Regions from separate parts of the Anabaena sp. CCY 9910 genome, predicted to be linked through region 2. Evidence: riboswitches for the same ligand, from Rfam matches in the RefSeq annotation. Region 2 holds a riboswitch; each other region holds the start of a gene.
The links. Region 2 has a riboswitch for cyclic di-AMP ahead of ACM5QX_RS22150 (glycosyltransferase family 4 protein). Riboswitches for the same ligand answer to the same signal wherever they lie in the genome.
Positions count from the first base shown of each region.

Region 1 (8,102 bases), on a different contig from region 2:
GCAATTGAGTGAGCAGAGAATTGCGGAAGAATTCCGCGATGTCATCCATGATCCAGCAGCCGACCCTGGAACAGTGCGCCGGGAACTAGAACGCCTTTCCCGCAATGACTTTGTGAACATTTTGCAACAACGAGGACTGCTTACCCAAGCCCAAATTCAGCATATTGCTGACCAGCTAGAAGCGGTGCGTCAGTCAGTACTGGTGATAGTTACAGCTGAAGAAGAACGAGAAATTACCCAAGATTTGCAACGCCGAATCGAAAGTTATTTGCTGGTGACAAATAAAGCAGATTTGACATCAGAAGGTATTGAGAGAGATTTTCCGCCCTTGTTACAAGATGCAGATGCAGATCATGAAACCCTGACTCGGCGACTGGCAATAATTGACCGCTACTCCATGCAGCAGATATTGTTAGAACGTAATGATATGCAGCCAGGGGAACCAGACAGAATTATTGACGATTTGGAAAGACAGCGCGATCGCGTCTTGTTAGAGTCGAAAAACTTGGCAGACCAAGCCAGGTATCAAGCTGAAACCCTGTGGTTAAATGTCGAGTCATATCTGCGTAACACTGGCAAAGGAGAATTAAACCCTGATGCCATCCGTGGCGACCTGAAAACACTATTGGCAGATCCCCAAGCTGGAATCTCGGCAATTCGGGCGCGTTTATCTCGTTTTGACCGGGACACATTGGTGCAGTTGCTCAGTCAACGTCAAGATATTAGCGAAGACCAAGCCCATCAAATTATTAATACCGTGGAAGAGTCTTGGCATAGTGTCCGTCACACACCCCAAATCGTAGCAGACAAAGCCAAAGAGCAATACGACTCTGTAACCACAACCATTGCCGATTATCTACGCAAGACTGGCAAAGAAGAACTTAACCCCGAAGGAATTCAACGGGATTTAAATAGACTGTTTGAAAATCCCCAAGAAGGTGCAGTTGCTTTACGTCGTCGCTTGTCGCACGTAGACCGGGACACCTTAGTAAAATTACTCAGTCAACGCCAAGACTTGAGCGAACAGCAAGTCAATGAAGTGATTGACTCAGTACAAACTTCCATCCGCAATATTGTGCGCGCACCCCGTCGCTTAGCTACCCGCACTCAACAACAGGTGCAGAACTTCCAAGCATACTTGGCAGAATACCTACGGCAAACTGGTAAGGAAGAATTGAATCCAGAAGGTATTAAACGTGATTTGCAGTTGTTACTGCATGATCCACGGGTGGGGGTAGAAAGCTTGAGCGATCGCCTAGCCCATTTTGACCGTTCCACAATTATTGCCCTGTTGAAGATTCGAGAAGATATCAGCGATGAGGAAGCAGCCAGAATTGCTGACAATATAGTTTCCGTACAAGAGCAATTTGTCGAACAGGTGCGGAGTATCCAACGGCGGATTCAAGATGTGATTGACGGGATTTTTGAGCGCATCCGTAACTACCTCAACGCCTTGGAACGTCCCGAACTCAACTATGATGGCATTAAGCGGGATGTTCGTACCTTATTGGAAGACCCACAGGCCGGATTCGATGCTTTGCGCGATCGCCTATCCTCATTCAACCGGGACACCTTAGTAGCGATCGTCAGTTCCCGCGAAGACATCTCAGAGGAAGATGCTAACCGCGTCATTGACCAAATCGAACGAGCGCGCAACACCGTATTACAACGGGCTGAACGCCTACAACACGAAGCCCAACGCCGCCTGGAAGAAGTGAAACATCAAGCCCAACGGCAAGCCGAAGAAACCCGCAAAGCCGCCGCTACAGCTTCTTGGTGGTTGTTTGCCACAGCAGTGGTTTCCGCCATTTTCGCCGCTTTAGGAGGAGCGATCGCTGTTGTTCTGGTGTAGGTAGACAGATTTTCTCCGCTAAATTTCTCACCTCCCACACATTGGGAGGTTTTTTTAGGTAGGTCTGGGGATTGGGGACTGGGGATTGGGGATTGGGGATTGGGTGAAAAGTCCTGTTGTGTCTAGGTTGCATAATCTATTTTTTGAATTTTGAATTTTGTAGGCTTGCCTTCCCGTAGGGTATTTTGAATTGTATATTGGATGGGGAAAAATTAAACGCAGATAAACGCGGATAAACGCGGATGAAGCAAACAGATGTAGTAGTTATTGGTAGCGGCGTTGGGGGGTTGAGTTGTGCTGCTTTGCTGGCAAGTTATGGGTTTGATGTGACTGTTTGTGAGAGTCATTCGATTCCTGGTGGGGCGGCGCACGGTTTTGAACGTCAAGGATTTAAGTTTGATTCGGGGCCTTCTCTTTACTCTGGGTTGTCTTATAGTCCTTCGGTTAACCCTTTACGGCAGGTGCTAGATGCAGTTGGTGTTGATTTGCCCTGCGTCACTTATGATACTTGGGGCTGTTGCTTACCTGAAGGTGATTTTGATGCTGCGGTGGGTGCAGAACAATTTTGTCAAGTGCTGGGGAGACTGCGGGGAGAGGCGGCGGTGGCTGAATGGCGGCGGTTGCAACAGGTGATGACACCACTAGCCCAGGCGGCGATCGCTCTCCCCTCGGCTGCATTACGCTGGGATATAGGCGCAGCTCTCACTATCGGTCGATTTGCTCCCACTCTGGCTAAACAATCTGCCCATTTCCTCAAGTTAACGGGGCCTTTCTCTCGCATCATGGATGGGGTTATCTATGACCCGTTTATTAGTAACTGGCTGAATTTACTGTGTTTCCTCCTCTCTGGACTCCCAGCGTCGGGAACCAATGCGGCAGAGGTAGCATTCATGTTCGCTGACTGGTATCGCCCAGGAGTCGCTTTAGATTACCCCATCGGTGGTAGTGGTGCTTTAGTTAATGCTTTGGTAGAGGGATTAAAAAAACACGGTGGGGAATTGCTACTTCATGCCCATGTTGAACAAATCTTGGTAGAAGGTAACAAAGCGGCGGGTGTCAGGTTGGGAGATGGGCAAGAAATTCGGGCGCGGCGGGCGGTTGTGTCTAATGCCTCGGTGTGGGATACGCTGAAGTTATTACCGGAGGGGGCTGTATCTCCAAAATTCCGCAACCAACGCCAGTCCACACCGGAATGTGATAGTTTCATGCACCTGCATTTAGGTATTAATGCCCAAGGTTTATCCCCAGATTTGGCTTGTCATTATATTGTGGTAAATGATTGGGAATTGGGGATTACTGCACCCCAGAATGTTATTTTGGTATCGATTCCCTCAATTCTTGACCCGTCTTTAGCACCACAGGGTAAACACGTAATTCATGTATATACCCCTGGTAATGAACCTTACACACTGTGGCAAGGGATGGACAGGAGAAGTCAAGAATATGAACAACAAAAGCGATCGCGTGCCGAAGTCATGTGGCAAGCTTTAGAACGTATCATTCCTGATATTCGCTCTCGTTGTGAAATCCAATTGGTAGGTACACCCCTTACCCATGAGAGATTTTTACGCCGCTATCGTGGTTCCTACGGCCCCGCAATTTCCGCCGCCTCTGGTTTGTTTCCTGGTCATGGTACACCCCTTCCAGGGTTGATGTGCTGTGGTGATTCCACATTTCCCGGTATCGGTCTGCCAGCCGTCGCCGCTAGTGGGATGATTGTGGCTAATACCCTAGCTCCAGTCAGTCAGCATTTGGCGATGCTGGACAGAGTCGGCCTTTAAACGTGGGAATACGCAGAGTGTGTGTTTAAATTGGTAATACCGTTTCTTGATGAAGATCACTTTATTCTGTACTGTAGAGACGTTGCATGCAACGTCTCTACATCATTTATTTGACGCAACTTCATAGAGAATTGGTGTAAGAATTACGCATGACAACGAAATACCAAAGGTAAGGGGTATGAATCAATTCAAAATTCAAAACAAATGTTTGAAACCCCTAAACCCCTAAACCCTTACACCCCTAAACCCCTACACCCTAATCTGGTTTCCTCGCAATAATTGTCCGGTGTCGGGGGTCACTGGGGACGGTGACTGGTGGTGCAAAACCTACGGCTTGTAGTGCGGCTTCGATGTCAAAGGTGTAGTAGTCATCACTCCACGGCTCAGTGCTTTTCATGAGAGTGAAGAGGACGGGGGGGAGATTTTGGATGACAGGCGATCGCGGGTTATTATCAACTAAAGCAATATAACCACCAGGACGTAATAACCGTTTGGCTTCGGCAAAAATTTCCTGACTGACGTAGCTAGGGAGTTCATGGGTAACAAACTGGATAGTAACCAAATCAAAAGATTTATCGCTTAAGCCTGTGTTTTCGGCTCTAGCATGAAGCCATTCGGATATTTCACTATTAACATCCCTAGTTTTAGCTACAGCTAGCATATGAGGTGATAAATCCAAACCCACAGTCCTGACTGGATACCTCTCCCGGCGTTGGTAATAACGATGGAGCGCCAAAGTAGAAATACCTACTGAGCAACCAATATCTAAAATATCTCTAACTTGCTGGGGAGCGTATGTCTCTAAAGCGTCATGAAAAGTGCCTCTGAGCCTATCATGAGCGGCTTCCCAAGTGAGGTTTTCTTGCGGCCATACCCGCAACGCCATTGCATAGGTGGCTGATTCAGTTTCAAAAGCAGCGTCCCAGCATAAGTTACCTTCTGTGTAAGCGTGAAAGGGTACTTTATAGTAGTCGGGATAAATCACATGAGGGTTCGTCACCGCCGCCAGCAGTTTTTTTGCAGGTGATGCTTGGAGTGCTTCGTAGTTCTTACGCCAGGGAATACCGTTTTTCTCAGCCGTTTTGATGAGGACTTGTCTAGCCTGCTGTTTCATTACCCCGTAAATGGGTTTAGTTTGAATCAACAAATTCACGAAATTGGAGAGTAAACTTTCACCAGCCCAGTCTGGCTTGCTCTTGTTGTCCATCAGTTTGAATATAATGAGGCGATAATTGCAACTACATCTATTTTAAAGTTGAGGCGGCTGGCAGGAGAATTTCGTGCAGGAAAATTTATTGATCGAGCGTAAAATTCCATCCCCTTTTAGTTGACAATTGCTCAAGTTTTTACTTTTAAAGGGAAAGTTACCGTGAATGTAGAACCTACTCCTTCTTTTGAGACTAAGTAAATTTCGCCTTGCAATAGTTTCACTAATCTCACGACGATTGCTAACCCTAAGCCTGTACTCTCAGGAAGGTAGGGACGGTCTTTAGAACTAACGCGAAAATAAGGTTCAAATATCTTAGTTTGGTCTTTTTCGGCAATGCCAATTCCTGTATCAGAGACAGCGATCGCCCACTTTTGATCATCTACTGTTTCACAGACTATACTAATATTTCCTGACTCTGTATAGCGAACTGCATTACTCACAAGATTGGTAATAATCTGTTGTAATTGAAAACCATCTGTAATTATTTCACTAGGTGCTTGTACCCAATTAACTAAAATTGCTAAATTCTTCTCCGCCGCTAAAGGTTCCAGCATCTCACAAACATTGTTAATTAAGTCCCGAATATTAACTGGTGCTGATTGTAACTGAATTTTACCGGCTTCATACCGCGACAGTTCTAGAACATTATTAATTAGCCGCAATAAATGTCTACCATTACGCAATACGCGCTCAATATGTTCTATATTGACGGTGTTATCTCTTCTGGCAACTTCTCGCCTTTGCTGTCGTAAAAATAAATCTGAATAACCAATAATCGCCGTGAGTGGGTGTTTAAGTTCGTGGGCTAGCTGTGATAGTTTATCTTCATTGCTAGTGACTAAACGTGTTAATTCTTCATTATGAAGCGCCAATGAGGCTTGCAAATGTTCTAATTCCCGTAAGCGTTCCCCAACATAACTATGAAAACATCTGGCGATCGCTTCATCAATCACTGCATCAATTAAACGCATATAACGAATAATTTCAGCAGGTGTTCCCTGTAATAAATCGGCTTCTATAGTATCAAATATAACTTTTCTTAAAAGTCGATATTCACGGGCAATTTCTGACGGATCAAAACCCTGTTCAGCCCGTAGTAATCCGTGCTGCCAACTGGCCGTCACAATGGATTTGATATCACTCTCTTGGGATTGTGAAAGTACTGTGACCATTGCCTTAAAAACATCAGGAATATGGTTTTTAATGGCTGTGTATGATAAATCATCAGCGCTTTCTATCTGTCTATCCTCACGCACTGCCACAACCCATTGGGCGATGATGATGTTAGTATTGTCAGCCAGTACTTGACTAAATTCCATTATTTTAAATTCAGCTATGAGATAGAGGAATTAATTCTATATGAAATTAGTTTAACGAGGAGAGCGGACATTATCGCAATCAGAGAGAAAATTCACCTACCAAGTGATAGATATTATTGATAACTCAGTAAAAATTCTGATTAACTCCCAAGCATGATTGATTATTACCAGTTGCTAAAAATAAATAGGTATCCTCGTGCTTAACTGTGCTTGGTTATGATACTCATCAACTACGGTTATTGATTACGGAAAATTTTCATATTCAGTTACCTGTTTGTAATGATGTAAACAACATTCACAAATTGGGGATTGTTTTTCTGTAAAAAAGATGTTACCTTTACCTTTACTATTATCTATTCGAGTAAGTCAGCCTAATCCAACCCATCATAGTATTTAAAGTTGGAGCGGAGGAACCAATTTGTGGGGCGTATCTCACAGAGAGTGTCAACTAAAGAGTCAAGAGTTAAACATTAAATCTAGCTAAAATACTGAACTCAGCACTCATTACTCAGCACTCGCAAGAGAGGGGCATCTCTCAGCCCTAGCCCGTCAGCTAACTTCGTAGGCATTGAGAGGAGACTGAAGAGGCAGCATTTGATAAATGTTTTGCTCTCATCAGTGTCCGAGGCTGGTACTGCTCATTTTTTCGTACCTGCACTTAACTCTGTTGGGGTGGCGCAATGATATTTCAATTAAATTTAGCAGCGATCGCAGCTGTTGCAACTCAAGCTGCATGGAAAACAGCAAAACCAATTTTGCTTAGGGATGTAGTAATACTTCCCGCCTTAGGATTCTTAGGAATTATCTTGTTGTGGTGGGTTATTGCCCTGACAAATCATGAACTAATGCCCACTCCACCAGAAGCGTTAGTTGCCAACCTGGACTACATACTAAACCCCTTTTATCAGAGAGGCCCTGGTAACTTGGGGATTGGTTGGTTATTGATAGCCAGTTTACGACGAGTCTTGATTGGTTTTCTGTTAGGTGCAGTAGTCGCCATTCCCTTGGGATTTTTGATTGGGATGTCTAGACCTGCGATGTTAGCACTCAATCCGATTATTCAGATATTCAAACCCGTATCGCCCTTAGCTTGGCTACCCATTGCCTTAGCCATCTTCAACTTGGCAGATCCTTCAGCCATCTTCGTCATCTTTATCACCTCCCTCTGGCCGACTATTATCAATACCGCCTTAGGAGTAGCCAGCGTTCCCAAAGATTATTTAGACGTAGCACGAGTACTAGAAATGCCCCGTTGGCGGCGAATTACCAAAATTATTTGGCCAGCCAGCTTACCCTATATCTTTACAGGCTTACGCATCAGCTTAGGCATTGCTTGGCTAGTCATAGTTGCAGTAGAAATGCTGACAGGTGGTATTGGTATCGGCTTCTTTGTTTGGGACGAATGGAGTCGTTTAAACCTCAGTTCAGTATTTCTCGCCGTCTTCATCATTGGCTTAACGGGACTAATTCTAGACTTCGCCGTCGGTAAACTGCAAGAATTTGTCACCCATCGTCCCACAACAGCTAAATAACAAAAACTGATATTGCTGAATTAATCCCAGCCACAACATGAGCAATCATAACTGGACTAGAAGAGATTTTATCAAAGGCGTAGGAGCCACCACCGCCGGCATTACCCTATCTGCCTGTAACCCTTCAGGAGATAGATCCGCCACAGGCCTAACCCAAGAAGCCCTAGCCATCAAACCAGTAATCAAATCCAGCGATTTAGAAAAACCCGATTTGATTGTCGGATACGTTCCTGTAAATGATTGTGCGCCATTTGCGATCGCCTGGAAAAAAGGCTTTTTTCGCAAGTATGGCTTAAACGTCCAACTCAACCGCGAAGCCAGTTGGGCTACCTCCCGCGACGGCTTAATTTTTGGTCGTCTTGATGCTGCGCCTGTAGTATCTGGTGCAGTCACCAACGCCCGTATAGG
Region 1 is NZ_CAWUDJ010000016.1:53,271-61,372, forward strand. Features, by position in the region: gene ACM5QX_RS13985 (MFS transporter) at 1-1,852, shown strand, start outside; gene ACM5QX_RS13990 (phytoene desaturase family protein) at 2,095-3,633, shown strand; gene ACM5QX_RS13995 (class I SAM-dependent methyltransferase) at 3,890-4,840, opposite strand; gene ACM5QX_RS14000 (sensor histidine kinase) at 4,972-6,162, opposite strand; cyclic di-AMP (ydaO/yuaA leader) riboswitch at 6,521-6,745, shown strand; gene ntrB (nitrate ABC transporter permease) at 6,843-7,694, shown strand; gene ACM5QX_RS14010 (ABC transporter substrate-binding protein) at 7,732-8,102, shown strand, end outside.
Region 1: linked by a shared signal. The riboswitch ahead of ntrB (nitrate ABC transporter permease) and the one ahead of ACM5QX_RS22150 (glycosyltransferase family 4 protein) in region 2 are both predicted to bind cyclic di-AMP.

Region 2 (8,102 bases):
TTATGTCAACGGTTTTGATTATATCAATTCAATTAATAATTGCAACGCATCCTTGGGTGAAGAAGAAGACGCGATGAATCGCGTCTCTACAAATGGTTTATTTGTTGGATTATTTTTTTTTAATTGGTATTAAAATTTTTATCTAATTTGTGTGAGGAAATATACTATATATAACGATATAAATAATAATCTAATGATTTCTATGTCTGACAATGACGAAATTCTCGATAAGCTACAAACCATAGTTTCGCAACTACAGGTTGTCCCTAGCAATCAAATAGATGTACCCCAGCTAAAACAAATAGAAACGGATTTAGACAGTATTTTACCGCAACTTCAGTTTGAACTGACAGCCGCGAGAATGGATGGTAATTGGGCGGAAGCTAATGAGTTAAGGGAAGCATACGAAGAGTGTAATAATGCACTCGATCGCGTCAGGGCTGCAATTATTAAATCTACGATAATTGGGATTAATCAAGAAAATTTAACTGAGATGCGGAGGATATTAGATGAAGTTAAAACTGCTTCTAAAACTCAACGCAAGATAAAGTTAATTGTTTCTTCACTGCGCTTGGTGCAAAAGTTATTTAGATAATCGAGTGATTTAACATAAGTTTCATGACCTCTCCCCAACCCCTCTCTCTTGAAAAGTTCTGTTCGGAGGAAACCTCCGCACCCTGCGGGAAGCAAGCTACAGACTTTTCGCTCCGACGCGGAGAGGGGCTTTGATTCCTACTCCCCTTCCCTTGTAGGGAAGGGGTCGGGGGTTAGGTCTGTATTTAACTTAATTGCAAACTGCTATATTTCGATATTATTTATCACGAAAAAGACTAATGTAGGTTGGGTGGAGGAACGGAACCCAACATTTTCAAGACTTTGTTGGGTTACGCTATCGCTACACCCAACCTACTATTCTCTTAACTAACGCAAAGTCTCCACCCAACCTACATTGTTTTGCTACTAACTATTTTCTAAACGCATCATTGTTATTTGCACTTTTTCTACTTGCTTTGGTGCAGGTAGATCATTGAAAATAACGATCGCCTGATGAAATGTATCTCTACTTTGGTTAACTTCGCCCATTCTCTGATATGTTAACCCTAATTGGTAGTAGGCTTTGGCGAGATTGCATTTATCAGACACCTTGTTCATGTTGGCGATCGCTTCTAAATGTTTATCTATCGCCACTGTAAACTGTCCCTGTTCTCGATATAATGATGCTAAACAAGATGTAGCCCTTGCTTCCAAAAAACTAAATTGATTTTGACGACAATGGTTAATAGCTTGATGGCACATTAACAAAGCTTTGTCTATTAAACCTAAATTTTTATAAGTCAAGCTGAGAAATAGTAAACTAGTGCCTATACCCCAGGAAGTTAATCTGTCGTGAGATAATCCGGCTTCTGCTTCTCGTAACATCAAAGTTATGTTTTCATTATTGCCGACAGAAGAATCTAAATAAGCTAAACAACACAGAGAATAAACAACATATTGATAATAATTTCTGTCTGTTGCTGCTAGATTCTTGACGTAGTAAAAAATTTCACTTGCTTTGTCAATTTCCCATAAATCTGTGTAACAAAGACCCAAATTGAAACTACTGGAAATTCTCTCTTGCAGAAAGTTATTTTTTTCAGCAATTTTATTAGACTTGTAGTGGCATTCCAGAGCTAAGTTGATATTACCTATTTGGTGATAAGCTCGTCCCAATAGGTTATACAGTATATTCAAATGATAGTCGGAATGTAAATTATAAATGAGGGGATTAATCACAGAAATTAAGGTTTCTAATAAACCCAGTCGATTAAATAAAACCCCTAAAGATATACTGTGATCACACTTTTTGGGTCTACTGCGAATAATCACATCAGCAGCTTGTTCATAATCCCCAATTTCCATATAGTGATGATAAGCTTCTAACGCCATCAAAGCATCTTGAGGGTTTTCTACTTGAGTAACGCTTTGATTCCAAAATTCCGCCGCTTTTTGGTTAGCAATTTGCCATTCACCGCTTTGTTTTAATCTGGCGATCGCCTCTGTACAAATCACCGGATGTAACCAATATTTTCCTTTACGAAACTCTATTAATAAACGATCTGTTAGATATCTAACGACTCGCCTAGCTTGTTGTTCCGGCACATCCCAGAGTAAGCATTGTAATCCCTGAACACTCACATGAGTAACATCTTGATAGCGATAACATCCCAAACGACAAAGCAGCCGATATGCTTCGCTATCCATTTGTTCTAAACGGTCAAATTGACTAGCAACTAAATTTTTTAACTCTGGTTCAATTAATAAATCGTGCTTATTTTCTCGCCAATAAATGTCTGCATTTCCTTCAAAATCTGTAGTAATTGCGCCACTAATAATTTGCATGGCTTTGGCATTTCCACCGAAAGCTTTATACATTTCACTCAGTGCGGATGAATTAGATTTGATTTGACAACTAGTAAAAAACTTTTGCCAAGTACACTCATCCAAACCCCCCAGGGGATAGAAAGTCACATCTACACCTGATTCATACAGACGCTCACGACTAGTAATCAAAGTGATAGATTGAATGCTAGGGTCTGCTAATACCCGTAACAGTTCCACATAGGAACGACGAGAAGCAATAATTTGACCATTTCTATCCAACGCAGACTCAAGATTATCAATTAAAACCCCTATCTTGCGCGTTTCATCTCGCAGCTTGCGCCGTAGCCTATCTAGATTAATACCAAACTCTTTACCTGGTTCCTCATTAAAATCAACCCTCAGCCATTCCTCAACCACACTCTCCACAGAAACGATATGTTGGCTTTCCTTAGCCATCCACAACTCTAGGAAATCAAAACCTTGCGCCTTAAAATATCGCCGCGCTAAGGTAGTTTTGCCGACACCACCTTCACCTTGAATGAGGATAATTTTTGCACCTCGGACAACATAGCTATCAAGTTCGCCTATTTCGCGATCGCGCCCCACAAAGTTATAATCCGGTTCTTGTGACTTGCCATTATTGTGGACTGGATTTACAATAAGCGACATCTTTTGTAGCCGTTGAGATTGCCAAAGTCTCTGCACCACTGAAGAAAAGTTTGACTTTGAGACTTTTTCCCCTAAGACGTTCGTCAGTATTTGCCACAATTCCGCACCAACTGCTTTTAAATGGGCTTCCGTATAACCACAAATATCCGCAATATTTTGATAAGTTTGTTTTCTATCCTCCCATAAATTACGTAGAATTATTCTTTGAGTAGTGCCTAAACGTTCCCCTGTTTTCCTATAAACCAAGCTATCCAAAAGCTCTAGAGCTTCTTCTGCACCCATCGATCGCCTGAATGTATCATTTGTGCTTAATTATAACCATATTTTTACGATTTCACTTTTGCTCGCAATACTACAAACTACTTTTTCCTACCCAGTAGGAAATAAGATGTCTTACTTTATCCAACTGCAAATTCTTGGAGACTGTATTACTCTTGTAATCAATACAGGCAAAGTTAAGTTAATTCTCAGGAGATACACGGTTGAGGAGAGATGTTAATGATCAAGCTGATATTTTTGGCATACTCACTAACACAGATAACTAAATAAGTCTTCATTCCCAGAGAAGATTTATCTCAGTAGATTCCTATAGATAAGCGGTAAGCATTAACTAACTAGATTCTGTAGAGCGTGTAAATATTTATGTTCCTCTCCACCCTACAGGAGTTCCATTATGTTGAAGAATGAAGACACCATACTAGTTCGTTTAGTTGCTAAGTTTTTGAAATACTTTTTACTGATGCTGTTTGGAGTGGCGATCGCTTATGTGCTTTCCACAGCTTTAGGTGCCTTACACATCATCGATATACTGATTGCAGTATTGCAAACCGTGTTCTTTCCTCTGGGAGTAATCCTCTTATGTTTAATCACGATCATGGTAATTTTTGAATCTGTTCGTTAGTGATCAATTAAAACAATTGGTCATTAAGTTTTGTGACTGGGATTGAGACCCCGTCACAAAACGAGTCGCTTGATAAACACTGGAGAACTGAACCCCTAAAATTGGTTAAAACAACCTCAAGAAATACTCATCACTGTTCATTTCTTCCAAGGTAATTTAGTACCCATTTCCGTCCATGCAGAAAAAATAAGATAGATGATAAGAAAGCCCACACCGGCAAAAAAAGTTAATAATTCGTGATCCATAGAATAAGTTGCGATATTTCCAGCTTTATTTTAGAAGAAACTGCATATTTTAATTGTCTTGCCCATCATATATATATTTCAAAAATCAACTAAGAATCCTATTGACAACAAAAAAGTCCGCCTGAGCGGACTAGCGTAGAAGGGTCAAATGATCGAAATTGACTATGAGATTTTTAAATCCCTTCTTTATTGTTAGCAATTTAGTCTAGAAAATCAAGCATTGCACTACAATACTTTAGACATAAATCCTGCAATTATGTCTTTTTATATATACTTTCTGCACAGCTTAGATCATTGAGTAAATACTTCTTGATTTTTGTCAATACCCGCAAGGAGTATTTATACTGGTGAATTATTTAATAATATACTTTTTATAACACTAACTAGAAAAATTGTCTGAATATTGCCCGAATTATTGTTATGAGATATCTACTGATTTCAGATAAACGCCAGTCAGAACATAGGCTCATCCCGTTAATGCTTGCGCTCATGAGTATTGTAGACATAACAGAGCATTGCCAAGACTTACTGGGCATTAACCATCCTAAGATTGAGGTCGTTTTCAGCAGACATAAGCCAAAATTTTCAAAAATATAGTCTAAGAAATATCTCTTTAGAAAGTTGAATAACCAAATATATCGCAGTTAATATTCTCAGTATAGAAAATACTTGTTCTTACAAAATATTGCCCTTTCCCAGCTAGGTTACAACGCTTTTTTAGAGGCGTGAGTAAACAAACTGGAAGCAATTCAAGACATTTTTTTCGTAAAAACTATTGACTATAATGGCGATCGCCAGTAAAGTGTTAAGCAAATGTAAATCAGTCAGCCTAATCTTAATTGCCCCAAACATTGAGGCAATTAAAGAGCGGAGGAACCACAATTGGGGCGTATTTTGGATTATCCAAAAAGGATATCTCTCAGTCCTAGCCCGTCAGCTAACTTCGTCGGCATTGAGAGGAGATTGAACGTACAGATTTTTCTATAATGTCTGTCGTCAGTGTCCTTGGCTGGTAGCTTTACGCTTCGTTTTACCCGCCCTCGACCAGAGGTATGGATACTTATGTCCTAAATTCTGGTGTCTGAGGAAGAAGTAGTTGCCTTGAGGTGAAGCTCACTATGTTCCAAACTAAAAAACATCGGATTGCACTTATTTCTGTTTCTGGAGACCCAGCCGTTGAAATAGGTCAAGAAGAAGCTGGTGGTCAGAATGTATATGTTCGAGAAGTAGGCCATGCACTAGCCGAACAAGGTTGGCAAGTAGATATGTTCACTCGCCGTATCAGTCCCGACCAGGCTGAGATTGTCCAACATAGTCCTAACTGCCGTACTATCCGCTTACAAGCGGGGCCAGTTGAGTTTATCGGACGTGATCACGTATTTGATTATTTACCGGAATTCGTGGCTGAATTCCAACGCTTCCAAAAACGCCAAGGTTATAATTATCAACTCATTCACACAAACTACTGGTTGTCGTCTTGGGTAGGAATGCAACTGAAAAAGCAACAACCGTTGCTGCTGGTGCATACATATCACTCATTAGGGGCAATCAAATATCAAACAATCGCAGATATACCCGCAGTAGCTAATCAGCGATTAGCTATAGAAAAAGCTTGTTTAGAGACTGTAGACACAGTAGTTGCCACCAGCCCCCAAGAACGGCAACATATGCGCGCCCTAGTTTCTAAGAAGGGACGCATAGAGATGATTCCTTGCGGGACTGACATTAATAATTTTGGAAACATTGACAAGTCAGCAGCACGGGAAAAACTGGGAATTGCGCCTGATGCCAAGATGGTATTTTATGTAGGACGTTTTGATCCCCGTAAAGGCATAGAAACCCTAGTCAGAGCCGTTGCGCAGTCTAGCTTGAGAGGTGAAGCTAATCTCCAGTTAGTGATTGGTGGTGGTAGCCGTCCTGGTCAAAGCGATGGCAGAGAACGCGATCGCATTGCCAATATCGTGGCTGAACTAGGATTAAACGATTGCACAACCTTTGCTGGTCGCCTAGACCACGAAATCCTCCCCTTCTATTACGCTGCGGCTGATGTTTGCGTTGTCCCCAGCCACTACGAACCTTTCGGTTTAGTTGCGATTGAAGCGATGGCTAGCAAAACTCCTGTAGTAGCCAGTGATGTAGGCGGATTGCAATTTACAGTAGTACCAGAAGTCACAGGTTTACTTGCACCACCGCGAGACGAATCAGCTTTTGCTACAGCCATAGACCGCATCTTAGCCAACCCAACTTGGCGAGATCAGCTAGGCGCAGCCGCCCGTCAGCGAGTGGAAACTACTTTCAGCTGGGACGGTGTAGCATCTCAATTGAGTCAGCTATACACTCATTTATTAACTCAAAATGCGCCAGCAAGGAAGGAAAAAGAGGCTGTTGCCGCGTAGTTAAAGTTTAGTTGAACCTAACCCCAACCCCTTTTCTACAAGGGAAGGGGCTTAAGGCAATAAGGTTCGGGGAGGCAGGGGGAGAACTTACTCCAAGATTTTCGCCTGATCCCCAATCCCCAATTCTAAATATCCAACCGGCGATAAACCTCATCCAAATGCTTGAGATGTTGCTGTGGGTCAAAACACACGGCAATTTCTGCTGGAGACAAATGTTGAGTGACACGAGGATCTTTAATGATCAAATCGTGGAAATTGCCTTCTGGCTTATTCCAAGCAGTATGAGCATTTTGCTGCACGATCGCATAAGCTTCTTCTCGGCTGAGTCCCTTATCTACCAATGCCAGCAAAACTTTTTGGCTGAACACAACGCCACCGTAGCAGTTGAGATTCCGCGCCATATTTTCTGGGTAGACTAACAGATTTTCCACCAAATTGGTGATTTCTATCAGCATGAAGTGGGTCAAAATGCAGGCATCTGGCAGAACTACTCGTTCCACTGAACTATGGGAAATGTCCCGTTCGTGCCACAGGGCAACATCCTCCAAAACTGCGCCGGCATGACTCCTCACTAGCCGCGCCATCCCCGTCAGCCGTTCCGAACGGATGGGGTTGCGCTTGTGTGGCATTGCACTAGAGCCTTTTTGTCCCTTCGAGAAAAATTCCTCTACTTCCAGAACGTCTGTTTTTTGTAGATTGCGAATTTCTACAGCAAAGCGTTCAATAGAGGCAGCAATCAAGGCTAACTGCTGCACAAAATCAGCATGAATATCGCGGGAAATGACTTGTGTAGAAGCTGTATCGGGTTTGAGTCCGAGTTTTTGACAAGCGATCGCCTCCACCCGTGGTTCAATATTAGCGTAGGTTCCCACCGCGCCAGAAATCTTACCCACGGCGATCGTTTCCCGCAAAATTGTCAGCCGTTGTTGGTGGCGTAACACTTCCGCCAACCAACCAGCCAATTTAAACCCAAAAGTAATTGGTTCAGCGTGAATACCATGCGATCGGCCAGCCATTACTGTGTAACGGTGTTCCCGTGCCTTTTGGCGAATCACCCCAATCAAGCCTTCCAGGCGTTGCGCCAACACATCCAAACTAGCAACCAGTTGTAAAGCTAAAGCTGTATCTAATACATCAGAGCTAGTTAAGCCCAAGTGAATGTAACGTCCAGCATCACCCACATACTCATTGACATTAGTCAAAAAGGCGATGACATCGTGACGGACTTCCGCCTCTATTTCCAGTACCCGTTGCGGATCAAAATTCGCCTTAGCTTTGATTTCCTCAACAGCAGCAGATGGAATATAACCCAATTCCGCTTGGGCTTCACAGACTGCAATTTCCACCTGAAGCCAGGTTTTTAGTTTATAAAAGTCAGTCCACAGGTTGCCCATTTCGGGCAGAGTATAACGCTCTATCAACGTTCGCGGCAGAATACAACTGTCATATTTTACCCCGCTTTGGTTGATAGTTGTCAGTTGATAGTTGTCAGTTGACAGTTAACAGTTAACAGTCATCAGTTAACAATTG
Region 2 is NZ_CAWUDJ010000036.1:45,306-53,407, reverse strand. Features, by position in the region: gene ACM5QX_RS22170 (hypothetical protein) at 1-18, shown strand, start outside; gene ACM5QX_RS22165 (hypothetical protein) at 203-595, shown strand; gene ACM5QX_RS22160 (tetratricopeptide repeat protein) at 961-3,312, opposite strand; gene ACM5QX_RS22155 (hypothetical protein) at 3,704-3,931, shown strand; cyclic di-AMP (ydaO/yuaA leader) riboswitch at 4,993-5,143, shown strand; gene ACM5QX_RS22150 (glycosyltransferase family 4 protein) at 5,295-6,572, shown strand; gene purB (adenylosuccinate lyase) at 6,698-7,993, opposite strand.

Region 3 (8,102 bases), on a different contig from region 2:
TCGAGAACTTGCAAGCCTGGTACTAATTCCCCCGCCGCAAATGGTGTAATTTTGAAACGCCCATTGGTCATTTCTGCTACTCTTTTGGCAACGGTTTCTGCACCAATAAAAGTCCCTAAAGACTTAGGCCAGCTAGTCGTCATCCGCCAGCGCACATTTGGTAATCCTGCTTGCACGGAAGATGTACTAGTTTTGGTACAGGAAACTAAAGCTGTAGTTGCTGTGGCGATCGCAGCAGTATTCAAAACTTCTCGGCGTTTCATAGTTTGGTGTTAGTTAGGGAAATGACGCAAATCCAGGCTGATACAGAACTTTATCAGTTTTTTGCCATTTTTTGCTTATTCTTAAATTCAATTAAGCAAAAAATATACCAACTTGGAACTCGACGGATGTACCTAAAAACGCAAAACTTTGTAGCATGAAAGAATAAGTGATACCAACTCTATATGAAGTTGCGCCCAATAAATGATGTAGAGACTTTGCATACAACGTCTCTAGCGTACTAAATCTTCAGCAAAATTTAGGGTGCGTCATTATGAATAATTTTTAAGTATAGTTAAATGCTTAGTAGCTTAAGCTTCCCATAGAATATTTTGAATTAGTATTCTCTATCAGTTTGACTTAGCTTGGCGTGTCTTCATACAGAATTGGTAAAACAAACTAAAATCATGAAATCTTTGCTGAATTGACGATATATATTTCTCATCCCAAGTACTACCTAATAATAGTACCCAATCCCCTTCATCTGAGGGAAAGAGATGAATGTCTAGAGCAATTCCATTATTAGTTTTGATATGGGGTAAAAACAAAGGAATATCATCAAGTGGTAATAAACCTTCTAAAAAAAAGGCCTGCTCATTAATTTTTTCTCCCTGACAGAGATTTGTAAATCCATATTTAGCTATATCACCACCCCATGTTGATAAGCTACCATCTTTTTTTACTAAAAAATAGGCAGGCGATCGCTCCATAAAAATCATATCCAGCAGATAGTTAATTACTGGATTAGGTATATTTAGCATTTATGTCTCCATAATTTTTTGAGCCAAAATTTGGAAAACCTCCTCTACTCCTATTCCAGTTTTAGCACTGGTTTCTACTACATTCCACCCTTTGTTTATTAGAGAATTAATTTCAGCCGGATCTACCTCCCATTCGTCAGTTATATCCCATTTATTCATCACTAAAACAAAAGGAATTCGACCAAAGTTAGCTTCTAAACTATTCTGCAAACGATAAGCTGTTTCTAATGTATTTTTGCGAGTTCCATCTACTACTAATAAATAGCCAGAACAACCCCGCATATATGACATTTGTAATTTCTGTAATTCATCTTCCCCGTAAATATCCCAAATGATTAAATTAACGGGATTTTCCGGGAGATTAACAATTTTTTTATCAATTTTGACTCCAACAGTAGTTTGATATTTTTCCGAAAAAATACTATAAACAAATCTAGCTACTAAACTAGTTTTACCAGTAGCAAATGCACCCACCATACAAATCTTTCTTTGAATCATACCCTTGAGTTTGATTTATTTCGAGCGGTCAACCCTCATAATTATGACCTTGAAGGACACTCGGCGATTAAATTTTTTACCTTCATCTGTCAATTCTGGCTGCAAAGGTTGGCTAGAACTTACTCCTAATACTTGTAACTGGCTGGTGCTAATACCTTGAGAAGATAGATAAGATAAAACTCTTTGACTGCGTCCTTCGCTCAGTTGAGCATTCCTTGATTCCGTACCAGTTGTATTAGTATGTCCTATTATTTGAATAAATACATCTTTCTCTAGATATTTAGCAACGGCTAAAAGTTTTTTAACTGCTAATGCTAAGTTATTTAATTTAGATAATTCACTAGGAATAATTTCTTGAGATCCTTCTGGAAAAAAGATAATAGCTCGCTCAATTTGACTTTGGTATAATGCCAATTCCTTTAATTCGCTTTCTACAAGATCCTGATCTTGAAATTGGGTTAATCCGGGTATGACAGACCATGATTTACGCGTGGCTAAAATCCATTGACGGGGTGCAGAGCCAACAGCATAGAGAACACCATTCTGGTCAATTTTTAGTGATGCAGTAGGTGGAGGTTGGAGTAATTTATTTACCCTTTTTATCATCAACTGGGGTTCTAAAGATAAATAACTTTGCCAATGACTGACAATTGTTTGCGGATTGAGTTTTGTTTGTTGTAGTAAGGTATGGGGATCTGGTGCTAGGGGATCACGTAATCCAGAGATAAAATATTTACCGAACTGCTGTTTGGTGTCAGTTACCACAATACCTGGTTGAGAATTGAGTTCTTGCAAGTAAGCACGCCAACGTAGTTGCTCTCTGACAGCAAAAAAACTCCAAACCCCACAGGCGATCGCCACGATACCTAAAAAAGTCCAAGCATATTTGTAACTTTTTTTGGACGCAGATTTATACTGACTAATTAGGCAAGATTCTAAATAAGGCTGACATACTTGAAATGGTTCTGCATCCCCAGCAAAGTCTTTCATCTCTCTACTCAGCTTGAGATGAATTTTTTCAATTGCTGTTTGCAGACCTAATCTCAATTCTTGGGGAGGATTACCCCGGATTGTCGCTGCTAATAATGCTTGTGGCCCTTCTGTAATCCAGATTCGCAGTTCTCCAAAATGCAAACTTTGCAATTGATCTGTTTTTTGAACACTAAAAGAGTCTTTGATAAAATCTTGAATAGCAGTCAACATCGCAACCACTAAATCCGGGTCTTGGCTGGTGACTTGATTGGCTACAAGATGTCGCAACAATAATCCTGTGTTTTTATGTATTAAAAATATCTGTTCTACTCGATAGACTAATGTCCGCAGTAGAACTATTTCTGCAAATGATTTCCCTGTACGTTTCGCTTCTAGTCGCCATTGCAAACTTTCCCAGGAAAAACTATGCTCTAGAGTTTGGTTGAGGGATTGCATCATTTCATCAAGCAATGAGGCGATCGCTTTCCGAGATGCAGGAATAATGACTGGAAAAAAAGCTTCTGAAAGTATATTTTCATCTTGTTGAACAGAAACTTGAATCGCTTCTTCAACAATGGAAATCATCGCTGTAATTAGTTGTTTATCTTGCTGCGATCTTAAGATCACAGCTTCTGGAAGTAAGCGGCTAATATCTTCTGGTCTGATTTGTGGGTTATCTAATAGTTCATAAAAGTGGTTAAGTTTAGCTGGCTCAACTCCCAACAACAAACTACGAAGTTTACTGAGTTCATCATCAACTTTAGTAATTTCCTTAATTAAGGATAAGTCATTATCAGGGGATATTTGACTGCTAGGATCTATTGCATCATTATCCACTAATATAATCCCCCAAACTACACTCTATAATTAAATAATTTTGATTCTTCAGTACCTAAGTATGCTAGATTGAAGCTTGAAATAGGGAACAGGGAACAGATGAATAAACTGGGCTAAACAACTCTTTACTACCCTTACAATCGCTGCCTTATCCGACCTGCAAATATTTATGCTGTTCTGCTGAGATAATGAAATTTTGGATAATGCTGTTATTTATTTAGCCGAAAAGCAATTTCTGTGAATAAATCTGCCAGATGAGTACGGTCAGCTTTATCATGACTTAGTTGCTGAGTTTCTTTTTCTATCAAACTATTTATTTCTTCATATTTTTGTCTAATTTCATCCTGTAAATTTTTCGATTGAATCAGAATTTGTTCGCGTAGATTACGTTGATTACTAATAGTTTGTTCAGCAAACTGAACCAGTTTCTTCTCTAATGATGTATGGAGGAATTTATATTCTTCCGTAATTGCTTTTAAATGAGATTCTCTTTCCATCTGCTCATTTTTTATACTTTCGCTTAAAATTTCAACTTCCGCTTTTACATATACCTCCAAAGCATCCAAGCGCTCTTTAGTTTCATCTCGTACATGAGATAATTCTTTAACTATCCGTTCTTCCAAACCAGTAAACCTCTTGTCAAGTTCCTGCATTTGGCTGCCAATGAGAATCTCTCTGATTTTGTCTAAATTATTACTTTCACTAACACCAGTACGGAATTGCTGTTTGTTTATTGCTGAATTGGTGCTACCATTTTCTAATGATCTTGCATTATTCTCGGTAGAGGCTTCGGTTGGATTCATAGATAAAAATCCTGATTAATACTAAAAAGATATACAAGATTTATTCCTGCATATCATTCTAAATAATAGCATTCTAGGCAAGAGTGTGTAATTACACTCTCGACAAGTATAAACACATCTAATTTTCACTGAATATAAATAAATCCTGCTAAATCAGAAAGCGGATTAACACATACAATGCTGAGGCCATTAGTTGTAAGATTGTGACTGGAATACCATAGTGAAGAAAAGTTTTAAAAGAAATACGTCGTCCGTGCTGTTCGGAAATTCCCGCTGCCACGATGTTAGACGATGCACCGACTAACGTACCATTTCCGCCTAAGGTTGCACCAAACATCATGGCGTAAAACAGTGGTAAAACTTCTGGAGGAAATTGTCCTTGAAAGTCTCTTGCTAAAACTTCTGCGGGTGCTAATCCTACAGTGACAATGTATTGCTTAAGTAGGGGAACCATCGCCACTACCAAGGGAATATTAGGTACGACACTCGATAGTATTCCTACAAGAAACAACAATACCAGAGAACCCAAGAGAATATTTTTTCCTAAAATAGTCGCCAATATCCCTGATAAACTACCAATTACACCTGTTTTTTCTAACCCGCCAATCAGTACAAAAATACTCATAAAGAATATTAATGTACTCCAGTCTACATCACGTAAAATATTGTTGACTGTATCAATTTTGCTATGGTGAGATAGTAGTAAAGCCAAAGCTGCGCCTAACAAAGCCACAGCCGCCGGAGAAATCGGTATTGGCAAAGATTCTCCAATCACAAAAAATAGCAGGACAAAAGCGACAATTACTGCACCCACACTCAAAACTCGTGGATGATTAATTTCTGGGTGTGGTAATTCTTCTAGATTCTCTAATTTTGTCTGCCAAATTTTACGAAATAAAATTGGCAAAGTAAGAGTCACCATAGCGACTGCAATCACACCACCTAAACTAAGTTTCCATAGATAATCTATAAAACTGATATTGACCGCATCACCCACAATAAATGTCGCTGGGTCGCCTACTAATGTCAGCAATCCAGCGCTATTGGCAATCAAGACCATTAATATCAATAAAGGTACAAAATTTATCCCTATTTCCTGTGCCATTGGTGGAATTAGTGGGGCTAACAACATAACTGTTGTTGCATTTGGTAACACTGCACAAATGGGAGTGACAATGCCAACAATGCCGAGTAAGAGACGCTTACCATCGCCTTTAGCTAATATCACTATTTGGGTTGCTAAATAATCAAATATTTTAGTAGGCTCAAATGCTCTAACTAAAACCATTACCCCAAAAAATAATCCCAGTGTGCCATGACTATTACCGATGTAAGCAACAGCTTCTTGTAAAGTCATCACATTAGTAAATACTAATAATAATGCTCCTAATAAGGCTGCAATAGTCAAATGCACCCATTCCGTCATAATGAGAAAAATGACGCTGATAAATACGATGACACTTAGGAGTGATTGCCAGTTTTCCACGCCGACCTCTTGCAGTTGATGTTATTTTGTAATAGCGAAAAAAGTCACCCTATAATAGGTGACTTTTCTCTGCATTTTCATTTAGATAAATAACTTCTGAAAGTCAGAATTATTCATCTATACATTCAGGAATTCCTAAGACAGCACAGGGGAAATTATAACCTAAGGTTTCAATGAGAGGATGATAAACAGATTTACAACCTACAAATAAGATATCAGCAGCTTCAAATTCTGCAACTTTTCTCAATTCTGTACTTACACAACCGAAGCGTAGATGAGATTTGAATGAACCTTGCCATTCTTCAGCCAAACTTCTTGCCTGCCAAATAATTCTATCTGCTTCTTGCAGAGGTGTTAATGTTTCTGTTTGAAGATATGATTTAATTCCTGTCAGTTTTGGTTGAGTAATTACAGAGGTGCTGGATTTTTTTGTTTCACCTAGCGGCAATTCTATTGTCGGCAAGGGTTTAGCAAAGCTTAAAATATTAGAACAATTTGTGGTGTTGCTATCTTCCACTACATAAACAGCTTGCACGGTGACTTGTTGATTAGTCGCTAACCTTGTTTGATGGGCAATCCAACAAGCTATATCTAGTGCTGTATGGCTGTTAGGAGAAGCATCATAACCAACGATTAAGTTGATTGATTGTGTTGTTTGACTTTTTTGGGGTTCTGGTAATAACACCATTTGGTCAATTAAATCATCACGACCCATAGCACTTTGCAGGCGTGCTAACATTGGCTTAATTTTCACAGCTTTAACTTCTCCCAAACTTAATGAACACATCAATGAGAAGCAGGGTAAAACGGACATTTATATCCGTAAGGAAACCCCAATAACAACTGGTATAAAAGCCAAAGTCTTGGGGGTTCCTTCCATTGCCGACGGAGTTAGCTGACGGGCTAAGACTGGAAGGTGTCTCTCTTTAAGAGTGCTGAGTAATGAGTAATGAGTAATGAGTTGAATACTTGGTTACTCTTCGCTTTTTACTCTAGTTAGCTACTCTCTGCAAGATGCGCCCCATAACATGGTTCCTCCGTTCCAAATGATTGCAAACTTAATTTGAATTAGGCTACCCACTAAAGAGATAATAAACTACTTTAATCTTCTTGAGCAAAATATTTGTCGAGAAAATTTAAGGCATGATTACGAAGTTCAAAGTATTCTTTTGAGTTACGCATAGCAGACCTGTCCCGTGGATGGGAAAACGGTACTTCTAATATTTCTCCAATGTTTGCGGCTGGGCCATTTGTCATTAATACGATGCGATCGCTCATATAAATTGCCTCATCGACATCATGGGTAATCATCATGACTGCTTGGCGATTATTTTCCCAGATATCTAATACTTGTCTTTGTAATTTACCTCTGGTTAAAGCATCTAATGCGCCAAAAGGTTCATCCATTAACAGCATTTTTGGACGAATGGCTAAGGCTCTGGCAATCCCTACTCTTTGTTTCATACCTCCAGAGATTTCATCAGGATATTTATCTGCTGCCGGGGTTAAGTTTACCATTGCCAAGTGTTCGTTCACAATGCTAATTTTTTCGGCTCTATTAGCATTTTTTAACACTTCATCAACTGCCAGACGGATATTTTCTCTCACTGTTAACCAAGGTAGGAGGGAATAATTTTGAAATACCATCATTCTTTCCGCACCTGGTTTGTGAATTTCTTTACCGTCAAGCCTAACTGAACCAGAAGTGCCTTTTTCTAAGCCCGCTACAATTTTTAGTAAAGTGGATTTACCGCATCCAGAATGCCCAATTACAGAAATAAATTCGTTTTCACCAATGGTTAAATTTACCCCATCTAAAACAACAAAGTTACCTTTATCTGGTGTTGGATAAGACTTAACTAAATTCTCAATTTCTAAAAAATTAGAGCAGGACTTAGTTTTTTGATGATTATCTACTACTGGTGGTGTATATTTCATAGCAAATGCTCCTAAATTTTTTTAACTATGTATTAATAAAAATCACAATCCCCTGTTCAAGATAGGAAAAAACGAGTAGGCGCGTTCGCCCTAATTGCAAAACTGTTTAAATAGCCAACAGGGTCACTGGGGTCAAAACCTTTCTTATCTATAAATACTTCCGGTGGTTCAACCTTGTAATCATCCTGGGGACATTGAATCCCCATTTCTGTGGCTATCTGGCGATATAAATCTGTTCTCCAGCCTTTTTCGGCTAGTTGTTCCGCATTTTTGGGAAATTCCTTGATTTGTCCCCAACGGGCGGCTTGAGTCATTAACCAAAGGCTTCTGGATCTCCATAAAAATGTAGAATGTTCCCCTGGTTGTTTGGGCAGGTTGTCGGGAATATCGTAGAAAATTGTTGTGTCTGCGGCGGGAATGGTGCGGTCTTTGCCATCAAATCCGCCATAGTTGTACGAACCGATAATTCCTGGTGCGGTCAATTTAGTGATTGGTAAATTTTTATTTTTCGGTCTTGCACCTGTGAAGGAACGGTCTGTAATTAGT
Region 3 is NZ_CAWUDJ010000016.1:61,955-70,056, reverse strand. Features, by position in the region: gene ACM5QX_RS14050 (TRAP transporter substrate-binding protein) at 1-263, opposite strand, end outside; gene ACM5QX_RS14045 (hypothetical protein) at 612-1,022, opposite strand; gene ACM5QX_RS14040 (Rab family GTPase) at 1,023-1,520, opposite strand; gene ACM5QX_RS14035 (OmpA family protein) at 1,536-3,329, opposite strand; gene ACM5QX_RS14030 (hypothetical protein) at 3,539-4,132, opposite strand; gene ACM5QX_RS14025 (SLC13 family permease) at 4,281-5,618, opposite strand; gene ACM5QX_RS14020 (universal stress protein) at 5,728-6,357, opposite strand; cyclic di-AMP (ydaO/yuaA leader) riboswitch at 6,487-6,703, opposite strand; gene ACM5QX_RS14015 (ABC transporter ATP-binding protein) at 6,720-7,556, opposite strand; gene ACM5QX_RS14010 (ABC transporter substrate-binding protein) at 7,613-8,102, opposite strand, start outside.
Region 3: linked by a shared signal. The riboswitch ahead of ACM5QX_RS14020 (universal stress protein) and the one ahead of ACM5QX_RS22150 (glycosyltransferase family 4 protein) in region 2 are both predicted to bind cyclic di-AMP.